2 regions of the Chryseobacterium tructae genome follow, and region 2 is predicted to be linked to the other one. Evidence: riboswitches for the same ligand, from Rfam matches in the RefSeq annotation. Region 2 holds a riboswitch; the other holds the start of a gene.
The links. A riboswitch is a leader RNA that binds a small molecule or an ion and turns the genes downstream of it on or off. The one in region 2 is predicted to bind thiamine pyrophosphate.
Positions count from the first base shown of each region.

Region 1: another riboswitch for thiamine pyrophosphate. It lies ahead of thiS (sulfur carrier protein ThiS); the one in region 2 lies ahead of thiM (hydroxyethylthiazole kinase).

Region 1 is NZ_JAUFQR010000001.1:150,472-157,693, reverse strand. Features, by position in the region: gene thiH (2-iminoacetate synthase ThiH) at 1-454, opposite strand, end outside; gene QWZ06_RS00755 (thiazole synthase) at 466-1,242, opposite strand; gene QWZ06_RS00750 (thiamine phosphate synthase) at 1,267-1,890, opposite strand; gene QWZ06_RS00745 (thiamine phosphate synthase) at 2,014-2,601, opposite strand; partial or broken gene thiC (phosphomethylpyrimidine synthase ThiC) at 2,598-4,324, opposite strand; gene thiS (sulfur carrier protein ThiS) at 4,433-4,639, opposite strand; TPP riboswitch at 4,697-4,792, opposite strand; gene QWZ06_RS00730 (hypothetical protein) at 4,894-5,706, opposite strand; gene QWZ06_RS00725 (RluA family pseudouridine synthase) at 5,717-6,397, opposite strand; gene QWZ06_RS00720 (hypothetical protein) at 6,403-6,726, opposite strand; gene panB (3-methyl-2-oxobutanoate hydroxymethyltransferase) at 6,736-7,222, opposite strand, start outside.
Region 2 is NZ_JAUFQR010000001.1:4,258,750-4,265,971, forward strand. Features, by position in the region: gene QWZ06_RS21105 (alpha/beta hydrolase family protein) at 1-108, opposite strand, end outside; partial or broken gene QWZ06_RS21110 (HipA family kinase) at 376-1,148, shown strand; gene QWZ06_RS21115 (DUF3037 domain-containing protein) at 1,135-1,518, shown strand; gene QWZ06_RS21120 (alpha/beta hydrolase) at 1,540-2,136, shown strand; gene QWZ06_RS21125 (prolyl oligopeptidase family serine peptidase) at 2,145-2,567, shown strand; TPP riboswitch at 2,761-2,853, shown strand; gene thiM (hydroxyethylthiazole kinase) at 2,914-3,711, shown strand; gene thiE (thiamine phosphate synthase) at 3,708-4,343, shown strand; gene thiD (bifunctional hydroxymethylpyrimidine kinase/phosphomethylpyrimidine kinase) at 4,340-5,173, shown strand; gene tenA (thiaminase II) at 5,160-5,810, shown strand; gene QWZ06_RS21150 (TonB-dependent receptor plug domain-containing protein) at 5,948-7,222, opposite strand, start outside.

The DNA.
Region 1 (7,222 bases), 4.1 Mb from region 2:
AGTGAGGTCTCAATAAACGAACGGCTTTTTGAAAATAAGGAACTCCCACTATTTTATTGGCTTCTCCGCTTACCAAAAGGACATGGTTTACACCCATCGATTTAAGGACAGCTGTTTCTATCATCAGTTCTGAATCTGAAAGTGTTTTTCTTCTAAGATTATTATCAAGACTGAAACCACAATAAGTACAAATGTTCTGACATTCATTGCTCAAATATAAAGGGGCGTACAACTGAATGGTTTTTCCGAAACGTTTCTGAGTAAGAGCTCTTGTCATATTAGCCATTAATTCTAACTCATGGGAGGCTGCCGGTGAAAGCAGATTCAGAAAGTCATCCATCGATCTGTTCCTTTTCAGGAGGCTGGTCTTAACTTCAGATATCGTTACCTTCTCCAATCTGGCTTTTATTTCATCCCATTGATATTGTTCAAAAACATCCTTAAAACTATTCATCATTCTGACTTTTATTCAAACAAAAATGAAGTTAATGGACTTGAGGCTTCAGCATGATGAGCTATAGCTCCCAATCCTGATTCAAAAGCTCTTCTTCCGGCAATAACACCCTCTTTAAAAGCGACTGCCATGGTAACAGGATTTCTTGCCACCGCAATGGCTGTATTAACAAGAACGGCATCTGCTCCCATTTCCATTGCTTTTGCTGCATCAGATGGCGCTCCTATTCCTGCATCTACGACAACAGGAACATTACTTTGACTGATGATAATTTCTAAGAAATCGAGTGTTCTCAAACCTTTATTGGTTCCTATAGGGGCTCCTAAAGGCATTACTACGGCCGTTCCTGCATCTTCAAGACGTTTGCATAAAACCGGATCAGCATGAATGTAAGGCATCACTACGAAACCTAGTTTGGCTAATTCTTCCGTAGCATATAATGTTTCAATAGGATCTGGTAATAGATATTTAGGATCCGGATGAATTTCAAGCTTTACCCAATTGGTCTCTAATGCTTCTCTGGCCAACTGTGCTGCTAAAACCGCTTCTTTTGCTGTTCTTGCGCCTGAGGTATTGGGCAAAAGATGAACATTTGTATTTTTTAATGAGTCTAGTAAGCCATCCTCAGACGACTGTGCATCAATTCTTTTCAAAGCCATTGTTACCATATTGGATTCTGAGGCCACCACAGAAGCTGCCATATCTTCAAGACTTCCGAATTTTCCTGTACCTAAAAACAATCTCGATTCAAAGGTTCTGTCTGCTATTATTAATTTCTGATTATGCATGTGTAATTATTTATTTTTTTGAGGTCATTGTCTCAGCCTTGTCAAGGCTTTTAACTCCTTAATAATGGACGGCTGGTTGGTAATCTGCCCAGAAACTGCTACTCCATAAATTCCGATCTGTTGCAAAGGCTGAATATCTTCAGATCCAACTCCACCAATGGCAAATATTTTGGGCACCACGATTGCTTTTGCACGAAGCTGATCAATAATTTTCTGATATCCTTCAAATCCAAGAATGGGACTAAGTTTCTCTTTTGTAGCAGTAAATCTTAATGGTCCTAATCCAATATAATCACATGACTCCTTCATCCTCTGGAGAACATCTGAAATGGTATTGGCGGTTCCACCAATAATTTTATTTTTATCTAAAATAAGTCTTGCTTCTTCAGTAGAGCCGTCGCTTAGTCCTAAGTGAACTCCATCAGCATCTATTGTTTTCACCAGCTGAACATGATCATTGATGATACAGATTGATTGATACTCTGAACAAAGCTGCTTTACAGTTTCACAAAGGCTGGTCAATTCGTTTTCAGGGGCATTTTTCCAACGAATCTGTACCCATTGTATCCCATTATCAAGAGCTTTTCGGACGTTATGCTCCTGCTCTTGTCTTGTCATGCCTTGTGAGATGTATTGTAATTTTTCCATATGGACTATGAATATGTTCCCAATAAAGGGGATTACCTTTTAAAAATTGTTCGTTATATAGCTTCCATTTTTAGACGCTTTTTTAAAATTTTTTATCTTTTGCCAGTTTTCCAGGAGTAGTGATTATATAAGGGTACTCTTCCTGCATCTTTTTAAAACATCTAAAGGCTCATCACTCTCCCAAATTGCGCCTAGTAAAGCCACACCATCTACTCCAAGAGCAACAGATTCCTGAATCCGGCTGGAATCAATTCCTCCTAAGGCTATTAGTTTTACATCAGGATTATCTCTTTGCTTCAAACTTTCTTTAACTGTTGATCCAATTCCATATCCTTTTTTCGAAATACTTGGAAAAAATGGGCTTATGAAAGCATATTCCCACTCTTTTTCTAAAGCATTATAAGTCATAATATCATGAACAGAGGTTGAAATTATATTCCCATTCATAAAAGATTTATATTTTTCCGCCTTTCGATCTTCTTCTCTAAAGTGAAATCTGGAGATGTCATACTCCTTTCCGAGATCATAATGACTATGCAGAACCAGTTGAGCATAAAACGATGTATCGATAAGGCTAATAAAGTGAGTCATTTCTTCTCTGCTGATCCACGGTTTCCTAATATGAAGCAGATCCAACCCCTCACAAAACATTTGATTGATTATTTCTGATTCATTTGAAATTATGGCTTCAGGAGTGATGACGAGAATCATATATAAATTTCCTTTCCTTTTTCAATAAATTCCTGCGACTTGTCCAACATCCCTTTCTCTGCAGACTCACGGATTTCCTGTGTAATCTTCATAGAGCAAAATTTGGGGCCGCACATAGAACAGAAATGTGCAATTTTAGCTCCGTCAGCAGGAAGTGTTTCATCGTGATAAGATCTCGCCGTGTCCGGATCTAATGAAGATTGAACTGATCTTCCCATCTGAATTCGAATCTCGCTTTACTCAATGCATTATCTCTATATTGTGCCCCCGGATGCCCTTTTGCCAGATCAGCAGCATGAGCGGCCAATTTGTAGGTAATAACTCCTACTTTTACATCCTCTTTGTTAGGAAGACCTAAATGTTCCTTCGGCGTCACATAACAAAGCATTGCACATCCGAACCATCCGATCATAGCAGCACCAATACCCGAAGTAATGTGGTCATAACCTGGTGCAATATCTGTAGTCAAAGGCCCCAAAGTATAAAAAGGTGCCTCATGACATACTTCTAATTGTTTCTCCATGTTTTCTTTGATCATGTGCATCGGAACGTGTCCTGGCCCTTCAATCATCACTTGCACGTTATGCTTCCAGGCAATTTTTGTTAGTTCACCTAAAGTTTCCAGTTCTGCAAATTGAGCAGCATCATTAGCATCGGCTATAGACCCAGGACGTAGACCGTCTCCCAGAGAGAAAGCGACATCATACTTCTTCATGATCTCACAAATCTCCTCAAAATGAGTATATAAGAAGTTTTCTTTATGATGATAAAGGCACCATTTTGCCATAATAGATCCTCCTCTCGACACAATTCCTGTAACTCTCTTTGCTGTCAGGTGAATATATCTTAATAAAACTCCCGCATGGATGGTAAAATAGGAAACTCCCTGCTCTGCCTGTTCGATCAATGTATCTTTAAAAACTTCCCATGTCAGATCTTCCGGTACTCCTTTTACTTTCTCCAATGCCTGATAGATAGGAACGGTACCAATAGGAACCGGGCTGTTTCTGATAATCCATTCTCTTGTTTCATGGATATTCTTTCCTGTAGATAAATCCATGATCGTATCGGCACCCCAACGACAAGCCCAAACCGCTTTTTCCACTTCTTCTTCAATACTTGAAGACACAGCACTATTTCCGATATTAGCATTGATTTTCACTAAAAAATTTCGCCCGATAATCATTGGTTCACTTTCCGGGTGATTGATATTATTTGGAATAATAGCTCTTCCGGCTGCAATTTCATCTCTTACAAACTCCGGAGTGATTTTACTTTTGGGAGTATTCGCACCAAAGCTGTTTCCAATATGCTGGCATGCCATTTCTTTGGGTACCGTTGCAAGTTGTTCTATTTTTTGGTTCTCTCTGATAGCAACATATTCCATTTCAGGAGTAATAATTCCCTCTTTTGCGTAATAAAGCTGAGTGAGTTCTTTTCCTTCCTGAGCAACTTTTGGTTGATGATCGTAAGAAAAACGCAATTCATCAATTTTAGGATCTGCCAAACGGGCTTTTCCGTATTCTGATGTAATTCCTTCCAAAATAGTAACATCTTCTCTATCCAGAATCCATTGCTCTCTTATTCTTGGAAGCCCCTTTTGAATATCGATTGAAGCATTTTCATCCGTATAAGGGCCAGAAGTATCATAAATGGTTACCGGAGCATTTTCTTCAAAATTTCCATTGCTAAGCTTGGTGGGACTAAGCTGTATTTCGCGCATCGCTATGCTGATTGGATGAATTTTTCCTTCAACATAAATTTTCTTTGAGTTCGGAAATGGCGAACATGTAATAGGGTGAGCCATAAATATTGGTATTAAATATGAGAATTATCCGCCCTGAGTGGCAGTAATGATTAAAATTGAATCCTGATCGTTAAGAGGAGTTTCCGCCCAGACAGACAGCGGAATAATTCGATTGTTGAGGGCTACGGCAATTCCTTTCTTTTTTTCTGGTAATTCCATAGCCAATAATGCTTCCAGGTTTTCAGGAAGTACATCAAATGTTTTTCGGGTGTGGTTGATTATAAGTTCCATTCCTAATGATTTAAATATACTTTAGGAATGGCTATTATTGTACAATAGAATGTACAGCAAAAGTCATCTACTTTTCCCTACGCTGGTATGATCCAGATCAGGTTCAAAGGGTAAAGTCTCAGTCTGTAAAAACAGACACCCCTAAAGTGTGGGACGAAGTTAGTTATTTTTTTGAGAATGGGCAAAATCAAATTTTACCATAAAAAAAACCGACTCTATCGAGTCGGTTTTCATATGTTTTTAAAATAAATATTTTAATAAAAAAGCTTTAGTGTACCATCAGCATTGTATTGATTAGTCCACCATACTTCCTGCTTAGACGCCAGTTCACCACCAACATATTCTAAAGTAATTTTCTTTTGAGGATTGTTTTTAGACAATGATAGGTGAAAATGTTCGTCAAAAATATTTAGCTTTTTAAACGGATTGGGAGCTTTGTCATAATTACTAAATTCTATTTCCTGTCTTGTGACAAGATCAACATTATTCTGCATAGTTACAGTTTTTATACCCTTTAAATTTCCATCACTATAGTAAGTAAACCTATCAACATTTTTATAATTTAAATCACCATTAGGATATTGTGTCACTATAGCCACTAGTTTATTAGCCTGATATTGATAAATTAACTCTTTCTCAACTATACTCTCAACAATAAATACCAAACATTTTGCTATTCTTTGTTGATTATCAAGTTCAAAAACTTTTTTCCCTGAGAATATTTCACCGTTTGAATTTGAAATATAGGCAGATGTAGTGATCAAATTCCCATTATAAGTAACGATTGTATAAGCTTTATTTGAAAAAGCCTCAGTATACTCTGTTTCTTTAGGCAATTTTATTTTTCCCCCATTTTTTCTAACTACTCTATTTTGTGCATCATATTCAAAATAGTAGTTAGGATCCATGTACTCTGTAGTTGGAGACATCCCAGGAAAGTAGTATGATAATTTACTTACATTTCCTATCACAACCTCTTTCTCCATCTCAATTTCATCATTACTACTGGAGCAAGATATAAAAACCAACAATGTGGCTAAAAAAAATAATTTTAGTTTCAAGGTCATTTAGTTTTTTTTATTCTTCACAAGCTCTCCAAACCGCATCATTCTGCGGAACAGGGGCTATAATTTCAATTTTTTCCTTGGTAACAGGATGAATAAACTCCAATTTCCTTGCATGAAGATTAATTCCTCCATCGGGATTGGAACGAGGAGAGCCATATTTCAAGTCTCCTTTAATTGGTACTCCTGTTTTAGACAGTTGTGCTCTGATCTGATGATGTCTTCCTGTTTCAAGATCTATTTCAAGAAGTAGATAATTATCCAAAGTTTTGATCACATGATAAGTCAAAATAGCTTCCTTGGCACCTTCCGTTGCCTTTGGAAAAACAACGGCCTTATTGTTCTTTTCGTTCTTCTTTAAATAATGAACCAATCTCTGACTTTGAGGAATCATTTCTTTTCCTACAACCGCCCAATATGTTTTCTTCACTTCTCTATTCTTTACCATTTGAGTAAGACGAGAAAGAGCTTTTGAGGTTTTAGCATAAATTACCAAACCGGAAGTAGGGCGGTCTATACGATGAACCAAGCCGAGAAAAACATTTCCCGGCTTAGCATCTCTTATTTTAATAAAGTTCTTTATAGATTCCAATAGTGATTCATCACCAGTCTTATCGCCCTGTACAAGCTGGCCGACCTTTTTGTTCACTACCAGAAGATGGTTGTCTTCATATACAATCTGTTCCTTCATTATTCAGTCTACCTGTTTCTGTTTCTATTTGACATTGAAAGAATAATCCCCGCCAAAAGACCAATCGTTTTAAGCATTGCCAAACCTGAACTATCCGGTAAAAATGCACCAATTACACAAACTCCCGCCGCTGCATACATCGCATACATAAAGTTTTTATTAGTCAGCATAGGCGCCTGAATAAAGAAACTTGCTCCTATCAAAATATAGAAAACCTTTCTGGAAAGCAAATGATTGATATCAGGTGAAAATAAATTGAACCAGCCAATGGCTAAGCAAATCAATGCTGCAATAGATAATATTCCCTGAATAGATTGTTGTTGATTTTGCATGAATTAATTTTAATAACTTTCGTTTTGGTTAGGGAACTCTACGCTCTTCACATCTTTTACATATTGAGATACTGCTCCAGTAATTTCTGTATAAAGATCAAGATATCTTCTTAAAAACTTCGGACTGAACCCTTTGTTCATCCCTACCATATCGTGATATACCAAGACCTGACCATCACAGTCTGCTCCAGCTCCAATTCCAATGGTTGGAATAGAAATACTTTCAGTCACTTTTTTAGCTAGCTCTGCAGGAATTTTTTCCAATACTACAGAAAAGCAGCCTAATTCTTCTAAAAGCTGGGCATCAGCAATTAATTTTTCTGCTTCTGCTTCTTCTTTTGCTCTTACTTTATACGTTCCAAATTTATAAATTGACTGTGGAGTTAATCCTAAATGTCCCATGACAGGAATTCCAGCATTAATAATTTTTTTAATAGATTTTGAAATCTCTTTTCCACCTTCAATTTTCACAGCATGAGCACCGCCTTCTTTCATC
Region 2 (7,222 bases):
GATCACCAAAGGTCGTTTTTTTTGAACGTCATTGTAAAAAGCATCAGCAAGAAAACCTTTTTTTTCTTTATTTTCTAAATAAATATTCTTTTCACTCGTCAAATTCATAAAATAAGTAGCTTTTATTATTCTCTGTATTTAGAATACTAATTTAATTAGAAATTTCTGAAAAAGACCCTACCTTTTATTTTTAATTACCAGGATCAGGAAGAAAGTGTCCTTTATTGGAAATAGATATACTCTTACTGCATACAACAGATTCAGGATATATCTTAAATCTTTATTATTTACCACCGGTAATTTATTTTTAAAAATATAAAACAGGAGAAAAGGAATTCACAAAAAATTATAAAAAAATAACCTTATTTTTGCTTCATGCAGAATTTAAGAACAGTAACGGTAATGCGTTATATTCTGCCATTGAGAGAGGGAGGTTCTCTTCCCGCTCTGGCAGAAGCTGATGATGATTTTAAATATGTCTTAAAATTCCGTGGCGCAGGTCATGGAGTTAAGATGTTGATCTCTGAATTTATAGGTGGAAAGATTACAGAAGCTATGGGATTAAAGATTCCTGAACTTGTATTGATTAATCTTGACGCAGATTTTGGCAGAACGGAAGCTGATGAAGAAATACAGGATCTATTAAAATCTTCTGAAGGTTTAAATCTTGGTTTACATTATTTATCCGGTTCTATTACTTATGATCCGAGTGTAAAAGTTGATCCTCTTTTAGCTTCAAAAATAGTATGGCTGGATGCTTTTATTACCAATATTGACCGTACGTTCAAAAATACCAATATGCTGATGTGGCATAAAGAGCTTTGGATCATTGATAATGGAGCATCATTTTATTTTCACCACTCATGGCAAAATTTTGACGCTGCGGCAAAAACGCCATTCAAGTATGTGAAAGACCATGTTCTTCTTCCCAAAGCTAACAAGCTGGATGAAGCGGATAAGTTCGCTCATGAAGTATTGAATGAAACTCTTTCAGGGAAATTGTGAACGCGATTCCTGAAGACTGGTTACACTGGAATGATGCTGATGAAACTCCTGATGAGATCCGTGAAATTTATTTCCAGTTCCTGAAGACCCGATTCGAAAATTCTCAAATCTTTTTAAACGAAGCTAAAAATGCAAGAGGATAAAATATACGAATACGCGGTAATACGCTTAGTACCAAAAGTTGAGAGAGAAGAATTTTTCAATATCGGACTGGTCATGTTTTCTAAAAAGGAAAAATTTATCAAAATAGAGTTTTATTTATGTCCTGATAAATTCAAACTTATGCACAGTAAACTGGATTATGATGATATCATTCAAAATCTGGAAAGCTTCCAAAAAATAGCGAATGGTGAAAAAGATGGTGGTCCTATTGCTCTGCTTGATATTCCTGAGCGTTTCCGTTGGCTTACTGCTGTAAGAAGTGCTGTTGTACAAACTTCCCGACCTCATCCCGGAAAATCTAAGGATCTGAATACTACTTTTGGTAAACTTTTTGAGGAGTTAGTAAAATAAGATTCCCTCAAAAAAAATAGTATGAAATTATTTAACTCCATATCAACGAACAGGTTTTTTAGAAGCCTGTTTTTTATTGTATTATTAAGTTCTTCCCAGATCGCTTTTTCTCAATCATTTTCTCAATCTCCTGAGAAAGTGAAGCGGGTAAAAAGCACGCTCCTGCCGGAAATAGCAACAGTAACTGAGAATATTGTCTATAAAACAGGTAAAAAAGGAGACTCTCTTGCTTTGGATTTGTATACACCCAAAAATTCCTCTGGTAAACTTCCTGTATTAATCTATGTTCACGGAGGCGGATGGATAGAAGGAAATAAAACCGTGCACGCCGACGATTATCTTGAAAATACTATCGTTAAACTTATGGCGAAGCAATATGCTGTGATCACTATCAATTATACTCTTCTGAATGACAGCACCCACTTTCCTCTCCCATTGGAAGATACCAAAGATGCAATACGATGGGTAAGAAAGAATGCTGAAAAATATAACTTCGACACCAGCAATATAGGTCTCTTCGGTGCATCAGCCGGAGCACACTTATCTCTAGTAGCCGCCTATACTCCAGATGATACATTCAAAGGAAGCCCTGATCTTTCATCTTATTCAGCAAAGTAAATTATGTAGTGGATCATTACGGGCCTGTTGACCTCAACAAACTTTTCCATACCAGACTGGGAACCATTCCGGTGGCTTTGGTCGGAATGGTTTCAAAAAAGATTGTAAACTTACAGCAAGGGTTGGTAAAAGGAATCTCAGGGTATGATTTGAAAAAAGATCAGGACAGAGCTATTGATTATCTAAAAACCATCTCTCCATCAACGTATACTAAAACAGGTGTTCCAACTTTAATTGTTCAGGGAAACAAAGATAAAATTGTTCCGTTAAGTCAATCTAAAAAATTATACAGAAAGCTTAAGCGAGCAAAAGTAGATACCTCATTAATTATCATTGATAATGGAGTACATAGTTTTTCTACAACCGATAAAGCAGCCCTTGATAAAATGGTAGATCAAACAGTGGATTTTATCGTTTCTCAGAAAAAATAAAACACTACATCTGATCTACCCAAATAGTTCCAACTCCCAAGATCAGAAATACGATAAAAATAAAACAACAGTTTCACTCTGAAAGAAACTGCATGATTCGTCCTTCGCACGGGTAAAAGGGCTGGTAGAGAGATAATATGCTTTGTAAAATCTGTAAAAGGTTTTTGCTTCCTCTGATAATTTTTATACATTTGTTTTGCTTTAGGGGTATTCTGAAAAGAATTGAGAGAGTCCCTTTGAACCTGATACGGCTTACACCGACGTAGGGAAAAGCAAAATGACACGACACCTCTTGTCTTTTGTTTCGGATTTTTTCCTAAAGCTATTTTTATCTTTAATCATAACAATGGAAAAAAATCTTTGGGAACAAGTTTTACTTGTACGACAAAAGTCTCCTCTTGTTCATAATATAGCCAATTATGTAGTGATGAACAATACCGCCAATGCACTTTTGGCTGTAGGAGCTTCTCCGATTATGGCGCATGCACGCTCTGAAATCAAAGAAATGATCAATATTGCCCATTCATTGGTGATTAATATTGGTACTCTTGATGAATACTGGGCTGAATCTATGATGATGGCTGCTGAGACTGCAGATACTCTTCATAAACCATGGGTCTTGGATCCGGTAGGTGCAGGAGCCACTTCTTTTCGTGATCAAATATTACACAAACTTTTACAATTTCATCCAACCGTGATCAGAGGTAATGCGTCTGAGATTATTGCGTTGGCTAAAACCAATACAACAGTAACCAAAGGCGTAGACAGCACAGCAGAAAGCAATGACGCTGTTGAAGCTGCACAAATCCTGGTTAATCAATACAACACGATTGTATGTATTTCGGGGGAAACGGATATTATCCTAAGTAAAAATCAATCGATACACATCAAAAACGGGCATATTCTTATGACCAAAGTAACAGGTCTGGGATGTTCTGCTACAGCATTAATTGGTGCATTCATCGGAGTTATAGAAGACAAAGTATCCGGAACAGCTGCTGCTATGGCATTATTGGGGATCGCAGGTGAACTGGCTGTTCTTGAAAGTAAAGGCCCCGGCAGTCTTCAAGTCAACTTGATTGATAAGCTCTACAATATTACCGAAGAAGAATTTACAAGCTATTTAAAAATAGAAAGATCATGAGTAACATTACTTTCCCTTACTCATTATACCTGGTGATTTCTGAAGCAGATTGTATGGGGAAAAACTTTCTGGAAGTTGCAGAACAGGCCATATTAGGTGGTGTAGATATTATACAGCTTCGCGAAAAAAAAGACAGCACCGAAGTATTTCTTCAAAAAGCCCTACAACTTATTGAAATTACCAATAAATATAATATTCCGCTTATTATCAACGATAATATCATCGTTACCGAAAAAACCAATTCAGCAGGAATACATGTTGGCAATAGTGATGCAACACCTCAGGATCTTAGACAACGACCTCTAATCGGGAATAAAATAATTGGGTATTCTATAGAGCACCTGACCCAGCTTGACAATGAACAAACTTCAGTAGCTGACTACCTGGGAATAAGTCCTGTTTTTAAAACAAAAACCAAAACAGATACTATTACCGAATGGGGACTAGAAGGGATTACCCAAATCAGGAAACTTACGAAAAAGCCTTTGGTTGCAATAGGTAATATTCACCTGGACAATGCAAAAGCAGTCATCAATGCCGGAGCTGATTGTCTCGCAGTAGTTTCCGCAATATGTAGTGCTGCTGATCCTCAAAAAGCGGCTTATGAATTAAAAAATGAAATTGTAAAATGAAAAAATACAAATACCCTTCAGTATTAACTATTGCAGGTTTCGATGGAAGCGGTGGTGCCGGTATTCAGGCAGATATTAAAACAGCCTCTGCTTTAGGTTGTTTTTCCACATCCGTATTAACAGCTTTACCTGTACAAAACACCCAGGGAGTACGAAAAATATATCCTATTCCTGTAGAAGCAGTTGCTGATCAGATCAAAGCGATTCTGGATGATATTGTTCCTGATGCTATTAAAATTGGAATGGTTCATACTCCTCAACTTGTAGAAACCATTGTTTCCACATTAGCGGAATATCCTAAAATACCTATTGTCTTTGATCCTGTAATGGTTGCTACCAGCGGACATCGTTTGATTGAAGAGGAAACTATTACAGCGCTCACAGAAATATTATTTCCCATTGCTGATGTTATTACTCCCAATATGGATGAAGCTGCAATCCTAGCAGATATGAAAGTCGAAACGCTGGAAGATTTATATACTGCCGGCACCAGAATCAAAAAACTGGGCTGTAAAACGATTCTTCTTAAAGGTGGCCATCAGGAAGCCTCAACCATCACTTCTCTATTTTATGATGAAAATGAGAATTTCCATTCTTTTGAAACACAGAAGTTTAACACCAATAACACCCATGGTTCAGGCTGCACCCTTTCCTCTGCTATTGCTGCCTACATTGCTCAGGGCAAAACCCTTTATGAAGCCGTTTCTCTTGGACAACTATATATCTATCAGGCTATAGAAAACGGAATAGATGTACAAACAGGCCATGGAAACGGTCCACTGAATCACTTTTTTAATCCTCAAAAACTTATCAAAAATGAAATGGTCTGAATCAACCTGGAATGATATACAAGAATGCTATCAATCTATTCTGAATATGCCTTTTATCAAAGAATTATCAGAAGGTAGTTTACCACAGGATAAATTCCGTTTTTATATGGCTCAGGATTCTTTATATCTGGAGCATTTTGGAAGAACTCTTTCTCTTATTGCAACAAAGATACCTGATCTTCAGGATGTACTTACCTTTATGCGTTTTGCAGAAAATACAATTGTTGTAGAAAATGCCCTTCACGAATCATACTTCAAAGACTTTGGGCTCACTGATAAGGGTATTTTACAACCAGCATGCCATCATTATATTCACTTTTTAAGAAGTACTGCAGCGCTGGAATCTGTAGAAATTGCGGTGGCGGCAGTTCTCCCTTGCTTCTGGATCTATCGTGAGGTAGGAAATTATATTTATGAGATTCAAAATACAGTAAACAATCCGTATGAAAAATGGATCGCCACCTATGCCGGAGAGGAATTTTCAGCAGCAGTGGATCAGGCAATTGCCATCTGTGATAAAATAGCCGAAAAAAGCACTGAAGAAACCCGAAAAAAAATGACAGAAGCCTTTATTACCGCATCCAGAATGGAATATCATTTCTGGGAAGCAGCCTATGATTTGAAAGTCTGGAAGTAGGAAAACTGGAGAATGGAACCTATTGAAGTCCTACCGGTATTTTGGTATTATTTTATAAATAATTCAGAAGTTAGTATTGATTATAATAAAAAACGGAACCTAAAAGTGGTTCCGTTTTTATTGAATTTCAGTATTGATTAAAAATTGAAATTAAGCCTTGTGAAAACATACCTTCCGTTTTGTCCAAACTGTGAAGTGGAACGAGAGTAAATAAATTGATCGTTATTACTTGATGCCGGTAAATTTTTAGTTGGATAAATATCAAACAGGTTGTTTACTCCTAAAGTTAATCCTACATTCTTTGTAAACTGATAGGCTGCTGAAATATCAGTAATGATTTTATCACCGATTGTTTGGTGCTCATCAAATCCAATGATTCCATCTCCGTTCGCATCAAGAACATCTGCGCCGGTCACTTTTCCGAAATAGGTATTTCTAAGATAGAAAGTAGCTCCCTTCCATGTCAAAGTATGTGATAAACTTGCTTTTACTCTTGGTACCGCTTCTTCCAGATATACTCTTGATTTTTCAGAGAAATATACTTTTTCAAGATTCGGAGATTTTAACAATCCTGCAGAGTGAATTTCTCCTACCTGTCTCGTTTGATTCAGGTTGATGGCAAAACTATTATCTAGTTTTACACCTGAAAATCTAGCATTATGAGCAATCACAATATCCAAACCTTTTGTTTCCGTATCGATGGCATTGGTGAAAAACTGAGCCGCATTTACATTTAGCTTATCAAACTCTATTTGAGCTTCCGTAGGAACATCTTTTCTTAAGAACTGATCGGTCAGAATGATTCTGTTATCAATTTTAGTGAAATATCCGTCGGCCGTGAATGTTAAGTTAACAGATGGAATTTTATACGTAAATCCTACACTTGCAGATTTTGAAGTTTCCTGTTTCAGCTTTGGAATATTTAATTGTCCTGCCAATCGGGAATCATTGCTGTATGTTCCCACTTCAAGAAGCTGCCCGCCAGTAAATAAGGTAGACGTTACATTATAATAAATCTGGTGAATAGATGGAGCTCTGAATCCTGTAGAACCTGCAAATCTCACATTGAAATTAGGAGCTACTTTAATTCTTGAAGCTAGTTTATAGTTAAATGTAGATCCAAAATCAGAATAGTTTTCATATCTAGCTGCTGCATCTACCAAAAGCCAGTCCGTAAAGTTAAGCTCTACATCTGCATAAGCGGCTAGCGACTGCCTGTTCTTATTCACTGCATTTTCAGGCTTAAATCCACTGAAGACTTGTGAGCCTCCCGGAAGAGCCTGTCCAAAGAAATCGGTTGGTCTTTTGGTTGTATTGTTCCAAGGGTTTCCCAAAACATCATATACTGTATAAGAGGCTTCTTCCCCTGCTGTCATTTTAAAGTTTTCGAAACGGTGTTCGCCACCAAATGC